2 regions of the Microbacterium sp. R1 genome follow, and region 2 is predicted to be linked to the other one. Evidence: riboswitches for the same ligand, from Rfam matches in the RefSeq annotation. Region 2 holds a riboswitch; the other holds the start of a gene.

Region 1 (7,060 bases), on a different contig from region 2:
TCGCCTACGGGAACTGGTTCATCGGGAACCTCGCCGATGTCGCGCTCGCGATCGGGGGGGTCGTCCTCGTCGTCGGGCTCTTGCTCGACCAGCGTGCGGCAGCGCGGACGACGCAGACCATCGACCGGCCGGACGGCTCGCGGGAGGACGCGGCCGGATGAACGACTGGATGCCCGATGCCCCACCGACCTTCGCAGACTTCCTCACACCGGTCTTGTTCACTCCGGCCGCTGGGCCGTTCCCCCTCCTGCCCCTGGTCGCGGCAATGCTGGCGGTCGCCTATCTGGCCGGGGCGCTCCGGTTGTGGCGGCAGCACCGTCGGTGGCCCGTCTGGCGAACCGTCGCCTTCCTCCTGGGGTGCATCGCGCTCGCCGCCACCACGGGCCTCGGGGTCGAGGTGTACGGCTATGCCCTGATGTCGGTGTTCATGTTCCAGCAGCTCACGCTCATGATCGCGATCCCTCCGCTGCTGGTCCTCGGCTCACCGGGCACGCTCCTCCTGCGGGTGACACCGCACCGCGGGCTGGGCGCCGTCGTGCTGCGTATCGCGCACGGAGGGCTCCGCAGCGGGATCGCCCGGTGGATCCTGAGCCCGTGGATCGCGCTGCCGATGTACCTGATCGCGTTCTACGGGCTGTACCTAGCCGGTCTCGCCGACCGTGTGCTCGCAGCACCCGGAGGCCACCTCGCTCTGGAGGTCGGGTTCCTCGTCATCGGGATCCTCTTCACCATCCCGGTACTGAGCTCCGATCCCCTCCCGGTGCGGCTCGGGCACGGCGGTCGCGCCCTGGACGTCTTCGCCGAAGCGGCCCTGCACGCGTTCTTCGGCGTCTTCCTGATGATGGCGACCACCATGCTCGTCGACCACTTCGTCGCACCGACTCTGGCACTCGGGATGAATCCGCTCGAAGACCAGCAGCTGGCCGGCGGGCTGGCATGGTCGTACGGCGAAGCCCCGACCCTGCTGATGCTCGTCTACGTGATGCACCGGTGGTTCCGCGACGACACGGCACGCGCCGCCGCGGCCGATCGCTATGCCGATGCGCACGGCACCGCTGAGCTCGACGCCTACAACGCCTATCTGGAGGGCCTCCGTGACGACCGCCGCTGAGCCGGTGCGGTGCCCGTCGGGCAGGATGGACGGATGAGCATTCCCTCCGCTTCCCTCGACGTGCCGATGAAGGTTCGCGAGCTCGCGCGCGGTGCCGCGCTCGAGCCGGTCTGGCTCAACGGGATCGGCGGGCTGACCTTCCGCACCGACGACGGGCGGTACATCAAGTGGGGCCCACTCGACGACGAGGCGAACATGCGCGACGAAGCCGAGCGCATGAGGTGGGCACGAACGTGGATCCCCGTACCGGAGGTGATCGAGCAGGGCCAGGACGACACGCACGAGTGGCTCGTCACGGTCGCGATCGATGCCCGCAGCGCCGTCGACCCCCGCTGGGCCGACCAGCCGGAGACCGCGGTGCGAGCGGTCGGGGTCGGCCTGCGGATGCTGCACGATGCCCTGCCGGTGGCCGAGTGCCCCTGGGAGTGGAGCACGCAGTGGCGGATCGCCAACGCCGCCGATCGCGGCACGGTCGTGCCAGAGGATCTGCTCCAGGAGCCGTCGATCGACCGGTTGGTGGTGTGCCACGGCGATGCCTGCATGCCGAACACGCTTCTCGACGCGGAAGGCCGGCCGGCCGCCTTCGTGGATCTCGCCGCTCTCGGTGTCGCCGACCGCTGGGCCGACATCGCCGTAGCCTCGATGAGCACGATGTGGAACTTCGGCGAAGGCTGGGAGGACACACTGATCGAGGCCTACGGCGTCGACCCCGATCACGAGCGCCTCGAGTACTACCGTCGACTCTGGAACGAGACGTGAGTATCGTGCCCGACGATCGGCCGCGTGTGCTCGGTCCGGTCGTCGACGACATGACCCGGTGCGTGCACTATCGGGGCCCGACCGACATCATCGCGATCCGCTTCGCCTGCTGCGGCGAGTACTACCCGTGCCACCGCTGCCACGAGGAGACCGTGAAGCATGCGGCGCAGCAATGGGCGGCCCATGAGCGCGACAGACGGGCGATCCTCTGCGGTGCGTGCGGGCATGAGCTCACGATCGCCGAGTACTTCGCGGCGACGGCATGTCCACGGTGTTCGGCGCTGTTCAACGAGCGGTGCGCACTGCACCGTGAGCACTACTTCCAGCTCGACCGGAGCTAGCTCCAGACGAAACGGAACGTCCCGACGAGCACGGCGGCGGCGAGCGCAAGTGCCATGATCGCTATTCCGCCGATCACCGCCACCGCATCACGCGGGTGCAACCGGGAGGGACGCGACCAGGTGCGCGGAATGCCGGAGCCGAAGCCCCTGGCCTCCATCGCGAGCGCCAGCTTCGAGCCGCGCCGCACCGCGAACACGAGCAGCACGAACGCCATCGAGAAGAACCGTCGCAGCACACCCCGGTCGCCCACACCGCGCGCGCGACGGGCCAGGCTCATGGTGCGCCAGTCATCGAGGAAGAGCCCCAGCATGCGCGTTCCCGCGAGGATGCCGAGCACGAAGCGGCTCGGGAGCTTGGCCACCTGCGCCAACGCGTCGGCGAGCTCGGTCGGGTCGGTGCCGCCGAACAGCAGGATCGTGGGGAGTCCGAGCGCGATCACTCGCAGACTCACCGCGATCGCGAGCGTGATGGAGTCGTCGCTGATCGTCGCGAAGCCGAACGTCCAGTAGATGCGCCCTGCCGGTTCCGCATACAGCAGCATGCTCACACCGGCGATGGGGGCGAAGATCGCGATCGGCAGCAGGCGCTTCAGCACCGTCGACAGACGCAGCCCCGTCAACGGCAGGCAGAGCAGCTGCAGGACGATCGCTGCCAGCGCGCTCGTGATGTCGATGGAGGCGAACAGCGGCACGGACAGCAGCAGGGCGAGCAGCAGCTTCGTCACCGGGTTCACACCGTCGAGCCAGACCGGGCGCACGGTCTCGGTCGCCGTCACGACGACGACCCCAACTCGATGCGATGACCGCCCAGGTGTCGGATCACCGCGTCGTCGTGCGTGACCGCGATGATCGACCGGCCACGCGCGATCTCCTCCTGCAGCAGGGCGACGAGCGAGATCCACCCGCGGCGATCCTGTCCGAACGTCGGCTCGTCGAGCACGATGACCTCCGGCGCCCCGGCCAGCACGGTGGCGACCGACAGCCGCCGCTTCTGCCCTCCGGAGAGCGTGAACGGGTTGGCGAGGGCGAGCGGGGCGAGGCCCAGGCGTTCGAGAAGACCGTCAACGACCGCATCCGTCTTCGCCTGATCCCAGCCGAGTGCCCGCGGTCCGACCGCGAGCTCATCGCGAAGGGTCTGGGCCAGGAACTGGTGCTCCGGCTCCTGGAACACCATCCCGATGCGGGTGAGCAGCTCGCGCGAGGTCCAGCGGATGGGGCGCGTGCCCTTGCGCCCCGCCAGCTCCGGTGCCGACCGCACCTCTCCCGCCTGCTCCGGGATGAGCCCGGCGAGCGTGAGGGCGAGCGTCGACTTGCCGGCGCCGTTCGGCCCGGTGATCACCGTCGCGTTCCCCCGCGGCACGCGCAGGTCGAGCCCGCGCTGCACCGGCGCTCCATGCTCCCGTCCGATCGTCAGGTCGGACGCGGTGAGCGCGTCCGGTGCCGACACCTGCTCCAGCACGGGCAGGTCGATCCCCCGGTCGGGCACCCACACCCCGGCGTCCGCCAGCACATCGCCGTATGCCGCGAACACCTGGGCCGGTTCCCCGTCAGCGAGCAGTCCGCCGTCGGCCGCGAGCACGATCACCCGCGTCATCAGATCGACCCAGATCGGTGTGCGGTGCTCGACGACGATCAGCGTCGCACCGGTGGAGGCGACGGCATGTTCGACGCTCGCCCGCACCTCGCGCACACCCTCGGGATCGAGGTTCGCCGTCGGCTCGTCGAGCAGCAGCAGCCCTGGGCGCATCGCGAGCACACCGGCGAGCACCAGTCGCTGCTTCTGTCCGCCCGACAGGGCCTTCGTGGGGCGTTGCAGCGGCACATCGAGCCCGACGGCATCCAGCGCCTCCGCGACGCGACCGGGGATCTCGGATGCGGGCACACCGAGGTTCTCGCACCCGAACGCCACGTCGTCGCCGACCTTCGACAGCACGATCCCCGCATCGGGGTCCTGCAGGACGAGGCCCACCTGACCGTGCCGGGATTCGGGGGCGGCACCGTCGATATGCAGCGACCCGGTTCGCACCCCTTCGTCGTCGCCGCCGAGGACCCCGGCCAGGCCCGCGAGCAGCGTCGACTTCCCGGCACCGGAGGCGCCGAGCAGCAGCACCCGCTCACCCGGTTCGATCGTGAACGAGACGTCCGCGACGGCGGGGAGCTTCCGACCGGCGTACCGCCAGCCCCAGCCCGCGGCCTGCACGCGGGCCGGGGCGGCGATGGTCACGGTCAGACCTCGCGCACGTGCTCTCGCCCGACGGCGAAGCGGTTCAGTGCACCGGTGACCGCCAACGCGCGCACCAGCAGCCAACCGACGACACCCGCCAGGATCGCCCCGGAGACGACAACGCTGACCAGGTAGATCGTGTTGAACTCGACGGACTTCAGGATGTTGGGCGAGCTGCCGTAGAACAGCTCGAACACCCAGGCAGCCACCGCTGCACCGACACCGGCGAGCGCTGCGACCGCGATTCCGAAGCGCCGGTAGAAGAAGAGGGCGAAGATGATCTCCGCGCCGAGTCCCTGCACGATGCCGGACAGTACGGTCGAGACGCCCCACACGTTGCCGATCAGCATCGACACGATCGCTGCGACGAGCTCGACGACCAGCGCCGCACCGGGCTTGCGGATGACGAGGCCGCCGACGACGCCGCCCAGCAGCCAGATGCCGACGGCGATACCGCCCAGTCCCGGCGTCAGAGCATCGGCCGCACCGAACCAGGCGTAGCCGATCGTGTTCCATCCCCAGAACACGAGGCCGATCGCGACGCCGAGGACGGCGGCAACGACGATGTCGACGACGCGCCAGCGCCAGATCGATGTGCGGTGCGGATCCTGTGCGGCGGCGGATGCCTGCTGCGTGGATGCGGACGTGGGCGTACTCATCTGAACTCCTCCCTGCGCTGGCATGACCCAGATCAGGTTCGACGGTCGAAGCGCGATTCGCTCCCTCTCAGCCCGGCTCGCCGGACTCCCGTGGTTGTGCTGACGATCCTACCGTCGGCGACACCCCCGTGGCGACAGGGCCCGGCGCCGCGGAACACGCGCGGGATTGGGTACCGTAAACGAGTGACCGCATCAGATCCCGCCGACGAGGCGACGGGCGTCGTCGGCGACGACGGCCCTGCCCCCGCCGACACCGCCGACACCGCGACAGGCGGATCGGTGCTGACGGCCGAGCAGACGTCGACTCGAGTGGGTGCCCCGGACACGGTCGTAGACCCGGAGCCCGTCGTTCCACCGGAGGCCGTGAGCGCCCCGGAACCGGCCACCCCCGCGCTGACGAAGCCGCCGTTCATCCCTCGCGACCGCACGGTCCCGGATCCTTCCGGCGAACTCACCGCGTCGGAGACAGCCGCGCCCCAGTGGGCCGACGACACCACGACGGCCACCGCTCTCACCTGGGTGGACGCCGCGACCGTCGCCGAGCACACCGCCACGGCCACTCTCGACGACACCTCGGAGGCCGAGCGATCGAGCGGTCTGCTGCGCGGTGCGCGTCTTCGCCCCGCCATCGCCCGCCCGGGTGTCCTGGTCCCGCTGGCCACGCTCGCCGGTCTCGTCGCCGTCTACGCCGGCACCACACTGCTCTGGCCCCTCCACGAGGTGCCGCCGACGGTGCAGTCGGTCGAGTTCGCGACGACTCCCGCCGCTGCCGCCGCCGTGACCTGGCCGACCGAGGGTGCGGGTGCCGTCGGCATCGCGGGCATGACGACGGCGGCTTCGGTGCCCGACGCCGTGAGCATCGCGAGCATCACCAAGGTCGTCAGCAGTCTGATGGTGCTCGACCGCATGCCGCTCGCTGTCGGGGAGCAAGGACCCGAGTTCTCGTTCACCCGCGCCGACAGCGTGAAGTACTGGGACTACCGGCGCAGTGACCAGTCCGCCCTCGACGTGCCCATCGGCGGAGTCCTCACGGAGTACCAGCTGTTGCAGGGGACGCTCATGGGTTCCGCGAACAACTACATCGATCGGCTCGCGACCGAGATCTGGGGCTCCGAGCGCGAGTTCGCGAGGGCTGCAGAGGTGTGGTTGCGCGAACGTGGCCTGACCGGAATCACCGTGGTGACCCCCTCCGGCTTCGACGAGCGCAACGTGGCCACGCCCGAGGCCCTGGTGGCGCTCGGCGAGCGTGCGATGCAGAACCCGGTCTTCGCCGAGATCGTCGGCACCAAGTCCGTCGACCTCCCGGGTGCGGGCACCGTCGTGAACACGAACGGCATGCTCGACGATCCCGGTGTCGTCGGCATCAAGACCGGCACCCTGGTCGGCTGGAACCTTCTCACCGCGAAGGACCTCGTGATCGGTGACACCACGGTGCACCTGTTCGCCGCGGCGCTGAATCAAGCCGGGGACGACGAGCGACTCGCTCTCACGCGTTCCCTGTTCGCCGAGGCGGAATCCGCACTGGAAGCGCAGGCGCCGGCCGTCGCGAAGGACACCGTGGTCGGCAGCGTCACGACTCCGTGGGGCGAGCAGGTCGACGTCATCACCGAATCCGACGCCGATGTGGTGCTCTGGAACAGCGCGACCGCGACCGCCGCGACCGCCTTCGACCTCGGCGAAGAACGCGAACAGGGTGACACGGTGGGCACGCTGACCACGGCAGGACCGGTCAACACCACGACGACTCCGCTGGTGCTGGCCGCGGATGTCGAGGGGCCGAGTCCCTGGTGGCGTCTGACCCACCCGCTCGAGCTGCTCGGGATCAGAGCCGACCAGCCCTGACGCACTCCCCGGCGATCGCCTACGACGACGCCCCACCCCGCGTGAGCGGCGGTGGGGCGTCGTGCGTTGATGCCGTAGGTCAGGAGCGGTGATCGGAGCCGTCAGCGCCGTCTTCCAGCAGGGC
Region 2 (7,060 bases):
ACGGCGCTACTCCGTTCACTGAGAGGGCGCGGGCTTCGGGAAGACCCAGCGCGATGTTCATGGATTGGACGGCAGCGCCGGCGGTGCCCTTGACGAGGTTGTCGACCGCGGTGACGACCGTGACCCGGTTCGCGGCCCGGTCGATCGCGAGGCCGATCAGCGCGGTGTTGGCTCCGAGCACGTCGGCCGTGCGGGGGAAGCGTCCCTCGGGCAGCAGCTGCACGAAGGTCTCGTCGCCATAGGCGCTCTGCCAGGCGTCACGGATCTGCGCATCCGTCGCACCGTCGACGATGGGTGCGGTGGACGTGGCGAGGATCCCGCGCGACATGGGCACCAGCACCGGCGTGAACGAGATCCGGATGCCGTCGGACTCCACCCCGGACGCCGCGGCGAGCGCCTGACGGATCTCGGGGATGTGTCTGTGGGTGCCGCCGACCGCATAGGGGTTGGCGGTGCCCAGGATCTCGCTGCCGAGCAGGTTCGTCTTGAGGCTCTTCCCCGCGCCGGACGGTCCGACGGCGAGCACGGAGACGATGTCGGAGGGGTCGATCACCCCGGAGGCCACACCGGGCGCGAGGCTGAGACTCACGGTGGAGGCATTGCATCCCGGCGCCGCGATGCGCGTGGCTCCACGGAGGTGCTCACGCTGCTTGACCCCGTCGATGAGGAGCTCGGGCACACCGTAGGTCCACGGCTCGTGGAAGTCGCCGCCGTAGAACGCATCCCACGCCGAGGCGGACGTGAGTCGGTGGTCGGCGCCGGCATCGATCACGAGCGGGACATCGCCCAGCGCATCGGTGTACTGCCCCGACTGCCCGTGCGGCAAGGCGAGGAACACGATGTCGTGGCCGGCGAGGATCTCCGGTGTCGTGTCCTGCAGCGTGAGGTGTGCGAGTGAGCGCAGGTGCGGCTGGTGATCGACGAGAGGCTGCCCGGCGTTCGAATGCGCCGTGACGGTGCGGATCTCCATGTCGGGATGGGCGGCCAGGAGGCGCAGAATCTCGCCGCCTGCGTAGCCGGATGCGCCGGAGACGGCGACGGAATACGTCATGCTTCTACCTTAACGGTCAGGCCCTCGAGGAAATCGGGACCGTGGACGGGGCCGGAGGCGGCGACACCGGCACTCGACCGCCGTGCGCGCACGGGCAGAAGGGCGGGGTCGCCTACAGTCGGCGGCCGCGGCGTCGGCGCACAGCGATGACGCTCGGAGCGAGCGTCGGAGAAGCGGTGGCGGCCGAAGGCATGTCGCGACAGTAGCGCGGCCTCGGCTGCCACCGCAAATCCGGTTCGTCATCTGCGGGGTGAGGGCTCCAGCGGTGCGGCGAAGAAGGCGAGTTCGTGGGCACTCGAGACCTCGAAGACGTGGCGCATCCTGGCGCGGGTCGCGGCATCAGCCGTTGCCGCCGCTTCGGAGGCGTAGGCGATCGCCGTCTCGGTCGCCTCTTCGAACGCGGGATCGGCGTAGGTCGCCAGCCACGAGGCGTAGGGGTGCTGGGGATCCTGCGCGTACTGACCGAAGGCCCCGGCGTGCAGGCGTCGGCCGAGGTCGGTGTAGAGCCAGAAGCACGGGAGGACGGCCGCGACGATCTCCGCGTAGTCCCCACCGAACGCGACAGAGCGCAGGTGATCGAGGTAGGCGGTGGTGGCCGCCCCCGGCTCGGCGGAGAACGTGTCCGCGCTCACCCCCTGCGTCGGAGTCAACCACGACGCGTGCAGCTCGATCTCGCCCACGATCGAACCGCGGGCCGACTCCGCCCAGAACGCCTGCTCATCGGATGTCGGCGCGAGCCGGGACGCTTCCGCGAGCACACGGGCGTACTCGCGCAGGTACAGCGCGTCCTGGGCGAGATAGGACAGGAACGGTCCGCGCTCCAGCGTCCCGTCGGCGAGCGCGCGGATGAAGGGCAGCTCGTCGATCGCGGTGCGGATCTCCCTGATGTCGTGCCACCAGTCCGCCGCGATGTCGTCCGCGATCGGACGGGCCTCTGTTCCCGCCCGTTCCCAGAGTCCGGAGAAGTGGTTGATCGGCCCGTGCCCACCGCCGACGCGCAACGCGTCCCCCGCCCGCAGGGCTTCGCGAAGCCAGATGCGCGCGGCGCCGACGGCCGCTTCTGCGTCGCGCCCCCGCGCGAGCAGGGTCGCGAGCGCGGACGACAGCGAGCAGCCGGTGCCATGGGTGTTTCCGGTCGTGATCCGTCGTCCTGGAAAGTCTCTGCGCAGACCGCGCGCCGCGTCGACCAACGCATCGGGGGCCTCATCCCCGACGAGATGGCCGCCCTTGACCAGGACGGCCGCATCGATCCGGGCGGACAGCTCGTGCGCCGCGGAGATGGCATCCTCCCAGTCGGCGATCTCCCGACCGGCGAGCACCGCGAGTTCGGCGAGATTCGGAGTGACCAGAGTCGCCCGCGCGAGGAGTCCGTGCAGTGCTCGCTCCGCCTCCGGATCCAGCAGCCGGTCGCCGGAGGTCGCGACCATGACGGGATCGAGCACCACGACAGGCGGGCGCACGCGGTCGAGCCACGCCCCCACTGCGCGGATGACCTCGGCGTCGGCGAGCATCCCGATCTTCACGGCGTCGATCACGATGTCGTCCGACACGGCATCGAGCTGCGCGCGGAGGAAGTCGACCGGCGGCACGTGCACAGCGCGCACGCCCTGCGTGTTCTGCGCGGTCAGCGCCGTGAGCACAGCCATCCCGTACCCGCCGTTCGCGGCGATGGACTTGAGGTCCGCCTGGATGCCCGCACCTCCGGACGGGTCGCTCCCGGCGATGCTGAGCACTCGCGGTACACCCCCGGAGCGCCAGCGCCGCAGGAACCGCGTCGCTACGGCGGCCGGATCGTCGGCGGCACACAGCGCCGAGACCACGGCCACCCCCGCCGCACCGGCATCGCGAAGGGCCTCGGTGTCGTCGATGTGGACACCGCCGATCGCCACGCACGGGAGTGCGCTGCGCCTGGCGAAGTCGCGAAATCCCTCCACGCCCAGCGGCACGGGGTGATCCGGCTTCGTGAGGGTGGGACGGATGACGCCGACCCCGAGGTAGTCGACCGTCCCGGCCGGGAGGGCCCGCAGCACGTCGAGGTGCGCGGCAGTGTTGGCGGTGAGGCCGATCAACGCATCGGGTCCGAGTGCCTCACGGGCGCGCAGCACCGAGGCGTCGCCCTGACCGAGGTGCACGCCATCGACCCTGGCTCCACGCTCACGAGCAGCCACGGCCGCGCCCAGCCGATCGTTCACCACGAGCAGCGCCCGACCGTCGATCGCCTGCGACAGCGCGACCAGCTGTTCGACCGTCTCCTCGTCGGTCGCGTCCTTGTCGCGCAGCTGCACGATGCGCACCCCGCCTTCCACCGCGTGCCGGACGGTCTCGACGACGCCCCGGTCTCCGCACAGCTCCGCATCCGTGACGAGGTAGAGCGAGAGGTCGGCGTTCACAGGGCACCGCCTTCGGCGCGGGCACGGACCCTGATGTCAGCGGAATCCACCGCGGCGAGGGCATCCAGCAGCGCGACGGCGAAGCTCCCCGGCCCGGTGGACCGCTCCGCTGCCTGCTCCGCCGCGATCGTGTACACGAGGCTCGCCGACGCGACCGCCGTGAGCGCGTCGTGCCCTGTCGCCCGCGCAGCGCCGAGGAAGGCCGCCATCACCGCGCCCAGAGCACAACCGCCGCCCGTGACCATCGTGAGCAGCTCGTGCCCGTTGGACAACCGCAGCACGCGTTCGCCGTCGGTGAGCAGATCGATCGGGCCGGACACGGCCACCACACCGCGTGTCGTCCGAGCCAGCGCCGATGCGGCCTCGGCCGCGGACTCGGTGCTGTCGGTGGAATCCACACCTCGCCCACCGGCGCTGAGCCCCGCGAGAGCCAGCACCTCCGAGGCGTTGCCGCGGATCGCGGTCGGACGCTGCTCGACGAGTTGACGCGCGAGTGCGGTGCGCACCGGGAGCGCACCGACCGCGACGGGGTCGAGCACCCAGGGCGTACCGGCTGCCCTCGCACCGGTGACGGCTTCCAGAGTCGCCGCGCGCTGCTCCGGGGTGGGCGTCCCCAGGTTGACCAGCATCCCCGAGGCGACACCGGCGAACATGCCGACCTCCCCGACGATGTCGACCATGGCGGGAGCAGCCCCGAGCGCCAGCAGCACGTTGGCGGTGAAGCCGGTGACCACGGCATTGGTGATGCAGTGCGTCAGCGGTGGCGCCTCACGCAACACCCCCAGCAGCACCGCAGCCTTTTCGGCGAGATCGTGTGTGGAATCAGGACGCAGAAGATCGCTCATCGCGACATCCCTTCGCTAGTACGAACTAGATCAGGTTCGACGGGTCTGTTCTCAGCCGCGGATCGCGGCACCCCGTGTCACTGTCCGCAGTCTATCGATCGGCCAGCAGCGCCCGCTCCTGCGCCCGCGTGAGCCCGGCACGTCGTTCGCGGTCGAGTCCGCGCTCCCGTTCGTCGGCGAGCACGCGCTCGATCGTGTCGACGAGCGGACGGAGCATCCCACCGGTCTCATGGAATGCCGCGTTCGAGCGGGTCATGAATCCCGTCATCTCGGGCGGGAGCCACAGCGGCAGGGAGTGCGGGCCGGCCCAGTGGTCCACGTCACGCGCGATGAGCCACTCCTCGTCCGCGACGACGGTCGCCCCGGTGTGCCCGGATGCAGCGCGGACCATCCGCAGCACATCCGCGAGAGGCCTCTCGTCGCCGACGGCGTTGACGGTCCGCTGCCTCGCGCGGTGACGATGTACTCCGCCAGATCGTCGACGTCGATCAACTGAGCGCTCCGCCCGTCCAGCGGGGGCAGCAGCACGGCGTCAGCGTCGGCACGAGCGAACGCGGCACTCCAGTAGCCGAAGCGGTCGCTCGGGTCTCCGTCGCCCACGATCAGGCCGGGACGCACCACGAGTGCCCGCTCCCCCAATCGGGCGACGGAGTCCTCGGCGGCGACCTTCTGCGCCGCGTACTCGTACTCGTCGCCGAGAACCGCCGCCGGGTGTCGTGGAGCCGATTCGTCCGCACCGACCGTCTCGTCATCGGAGTACACCGACACGGATGACACGTACGTCCATCGTGCCGCTCGATCGCCCAGCATCTCGACTGCCCGATCGACATGCGCCGCCTGGGAGGAGATGTCGACGACGTGGTCCCACTCCCGTCGTGCGAGGTCGGCGTAGGTCGAAGCCTCCTCGCGATCGCCACGCACCAGGACCGTTCCCTCCGGCGCGGGCCGTGTGCCTCGAGCGAGGCAGGTGACCGTGGCTCCGTGGTCGCGCCAGTGACCGGCGATGCGCCCGGAGAGCCACCCGGTGCCGCCCAGGATCAGAACATCCGTCATGGTGTGCCTGCACCCAACCGGTCAAGGCCTGCCAGCACCGGAACCGTCCAGGCGGGGTCGGGCCGCCAGCGGGTCCACGCGGAGTCGAACGGCCAGTCGTCGGCCTCGAACGACGCGATGGCCGCGTCCGCGTGCCGCTCGATCTGCGCGGCCTGCTCGGAGCTGAGCCGTCCCTGGGCGATCGCGGCGACGAGCTCATCCTCGTCCTTGAGGTGGATGCCGCCCGCCGGATCGATCTCGACGTCGAGGATATGGTCGGACGAGAAGGTGTCCCGGTCTGTCCGCAGATGCGCGTTCTCGAGATTCACGTACCACCCGGAGAACGCCCAGTCCGGCCCGGTGGTGTCGCTCCAGAACAGCCAGATCGACCACGGCATCCCCGCAGGGGCGATGCACAGCACCCCGTTGCCCCGCCAGCGCTCCACGATGCGCGTCCGCGGCTCGAGCCAGCGCCGGGCGAGAGGCACTTCCCGCACGCGCTGACCGTCGCTGGATCCCGGCGCCTCCTGGAGGGTCCCCGGAGCGAGCCAGGCCACGAGACCGCGCTCATCATCACGGACCACGCGCATCGGCGAGATCCTGGACGGCTCTCCCGGCTGCCACCCCGGTTTCCGATAATGCCAGTCGATCTGCGCGCCGGGCTCGAGGAACGGCCCCTCGCCGAGCGGTCGCGCCCCGTCGGGGACGGCGGCCGGAGTGCCCTGGGGGAGGATTCTCATCCCGCCACGGTACTCCGGCGACGGCCCGGATCGTCCGAGCGACGACACGGTCCGCCTCACACCGCGGATCGATCCTCAGTCGCGCAGCGTCGCTCCGAAGCGCTGCGCAGCGACCTCGACTCCGGCGAGCTTGGCCTCCGTGGCCTCCGCCGCGGTGAGGGTGCGGTCATCCGCCCGGAACCTCAGCGCGAAGGTCAGGCTCTTGGAACCCTCCGGAACGCCCTCTCCGCGGTAGTCGTCGACGAGGCGCACCGACTCCAGCAGCGTGCCCGCACCTTCGGCGAGGGCGGCCTGCACATCCGCGGCGGGGACCCCGGCCGGAACCAGGAGCGACACGTCCTGCGTAGCGGCGGGGAACGTCGACAGCGAAGCCGCGACGACCCGTCCGCCGGCAAGCGACAGGATGCGGTCGAGGTCGAGCTCGAACACGGTCGCGCGCCCGGGAAGATCGGCCCCCTCGGCGACAGCGGGGTGCAGCTCGCCGACGTATCCGACCTCTTCGCCTGCCACCAGGAGCGACCCGGTGCGCCCCGGGTGGAGGGCGGCGCGTTCGGCCTGGAGCACGTCGATGTCGACCCCGGCGGCTGCCACGATCACACGGACCGCGTCCAGAGCCTCCACGAGGCCGGCGGCCTCGGCGGGGCGACCGGGCTGGCGCGGTGCGACATGGCCGGTGAGGAGTCCGGAGACGAACCGGTGCTGTGGCGGGATCGAGGCGTTCAGCTCCGCGAGCGTCTCGTCGGACGGACGCTCCCCCAGCGGCGGCACCTCATCGGTGCCGTACTGCACACCCGGCTCGGGCAGGAAGACCACCCCGGTCTCGAAGATCGCGAGGTCGGTGAGCCCGCGGGAGATGTTGCGGTGCGCGGTCTGCAGCAGACCGGGGATCAGCGACCGGCGCAGGTACGGCGCCTGCCCGTCGAGCGGATTCGCCAGACGGATGCTCGGCAGGTGCTCGCCCGACGCGGAGCCGTGCAGATCGTTCTGCGCCTCCGTGGTGAA

The links. A riboswitch is a leader RNA that binds a small molecule or an ion and turns the genes downstream of it on or off. The one in region 2 is predicted to bind thiamine pyrophosphate.
Region 1: another riboswitch for thiamine pyrophosphate. It lies ahead of ILP86_RS01895 (ECF transporter S component); the one in region 2 lies ahead of thiM (hydroxyethylthiazole kinase).

Annotation. Positions count from the first base shown of each region.
Region 1 is NZ_JADDUD010000001.1:400,040-407,099, reverse strand. Features, by position in the region: gene ILP86_RS01925 (signal peptidase II) at 1-161, shown strand, start outside; gene ILP86_RS01920 (cytochrome c oxidase assembly protein) at 158-1,111, shown strand; gene ILP86_RS01915 (aminoglycoside 3'-phosphotransferase) at 1,145-1,870, shown strand; gene ILP86_RS01910 (CHY zinc finger protein) at 1,867-2,211, shown strand; gene ILP86_RS01905 (energy-coupling factor transporter transmembrane protein EcfT) at 2,208-2,987, opposite strand; gene ILP86_RS01900 (ABC transporter ATP-binding protein) at 2,984-4,435, opposite strand; gene ILP86_RS01895 (ECF transporter S component) at 4,438-5,094, opposite strand; TPP riboswitch at 5,087-5,196, opposite strand; gene ILP86_RS19865 (D-alanyl-D-alanine carboxypeptidase family protein) at 5,278-6,936, shown strand; gene ILP86_RS01885 (ABC transporter ATP-binding protein) at 7,016-7,060, opposite strand, start outside.
Region 2 is NZ_JADDUD010000005.1:13,127-20,186, forward strand. Features, by position in the region: gene argC (N-acetyl-gamma-glutamyl-phosphate reductase) at 1-1,051, opposite strand, end outside; gene argJ (bifunctional glutamate N-acetyltransferase/amino-acid acetyltransferase ArgJ) at 1-2, opposite strand, end outside; gene ILP86_RS16930 (bifunctional hydroxymethylpyrimidine kinase/phosphomethylpyrimidine kinase) at 1,291-3,441, opposite strand; gene thiM (hydroxyethylthiazole kinase) at 3,438-4,286, opposite strand; TPP riboswitch at 4,277-4,371, opposite strand; gene ILP86_RS19950 (hypothetical protein) at 4,378-4,542, opposite strand; gene ILP86_RS16940 (NAD-dependent epimerase/dehydratase family protein) at 4,551-5,339, opposite strand; gene ILP86_RS16945 (DUF402 domain-containing protein) at 5,336-6,058, opposite strand; gene pheT (phenylalanine--tRNA ligase subunit beta) at 6,134-7,060, opposite strand, start outside.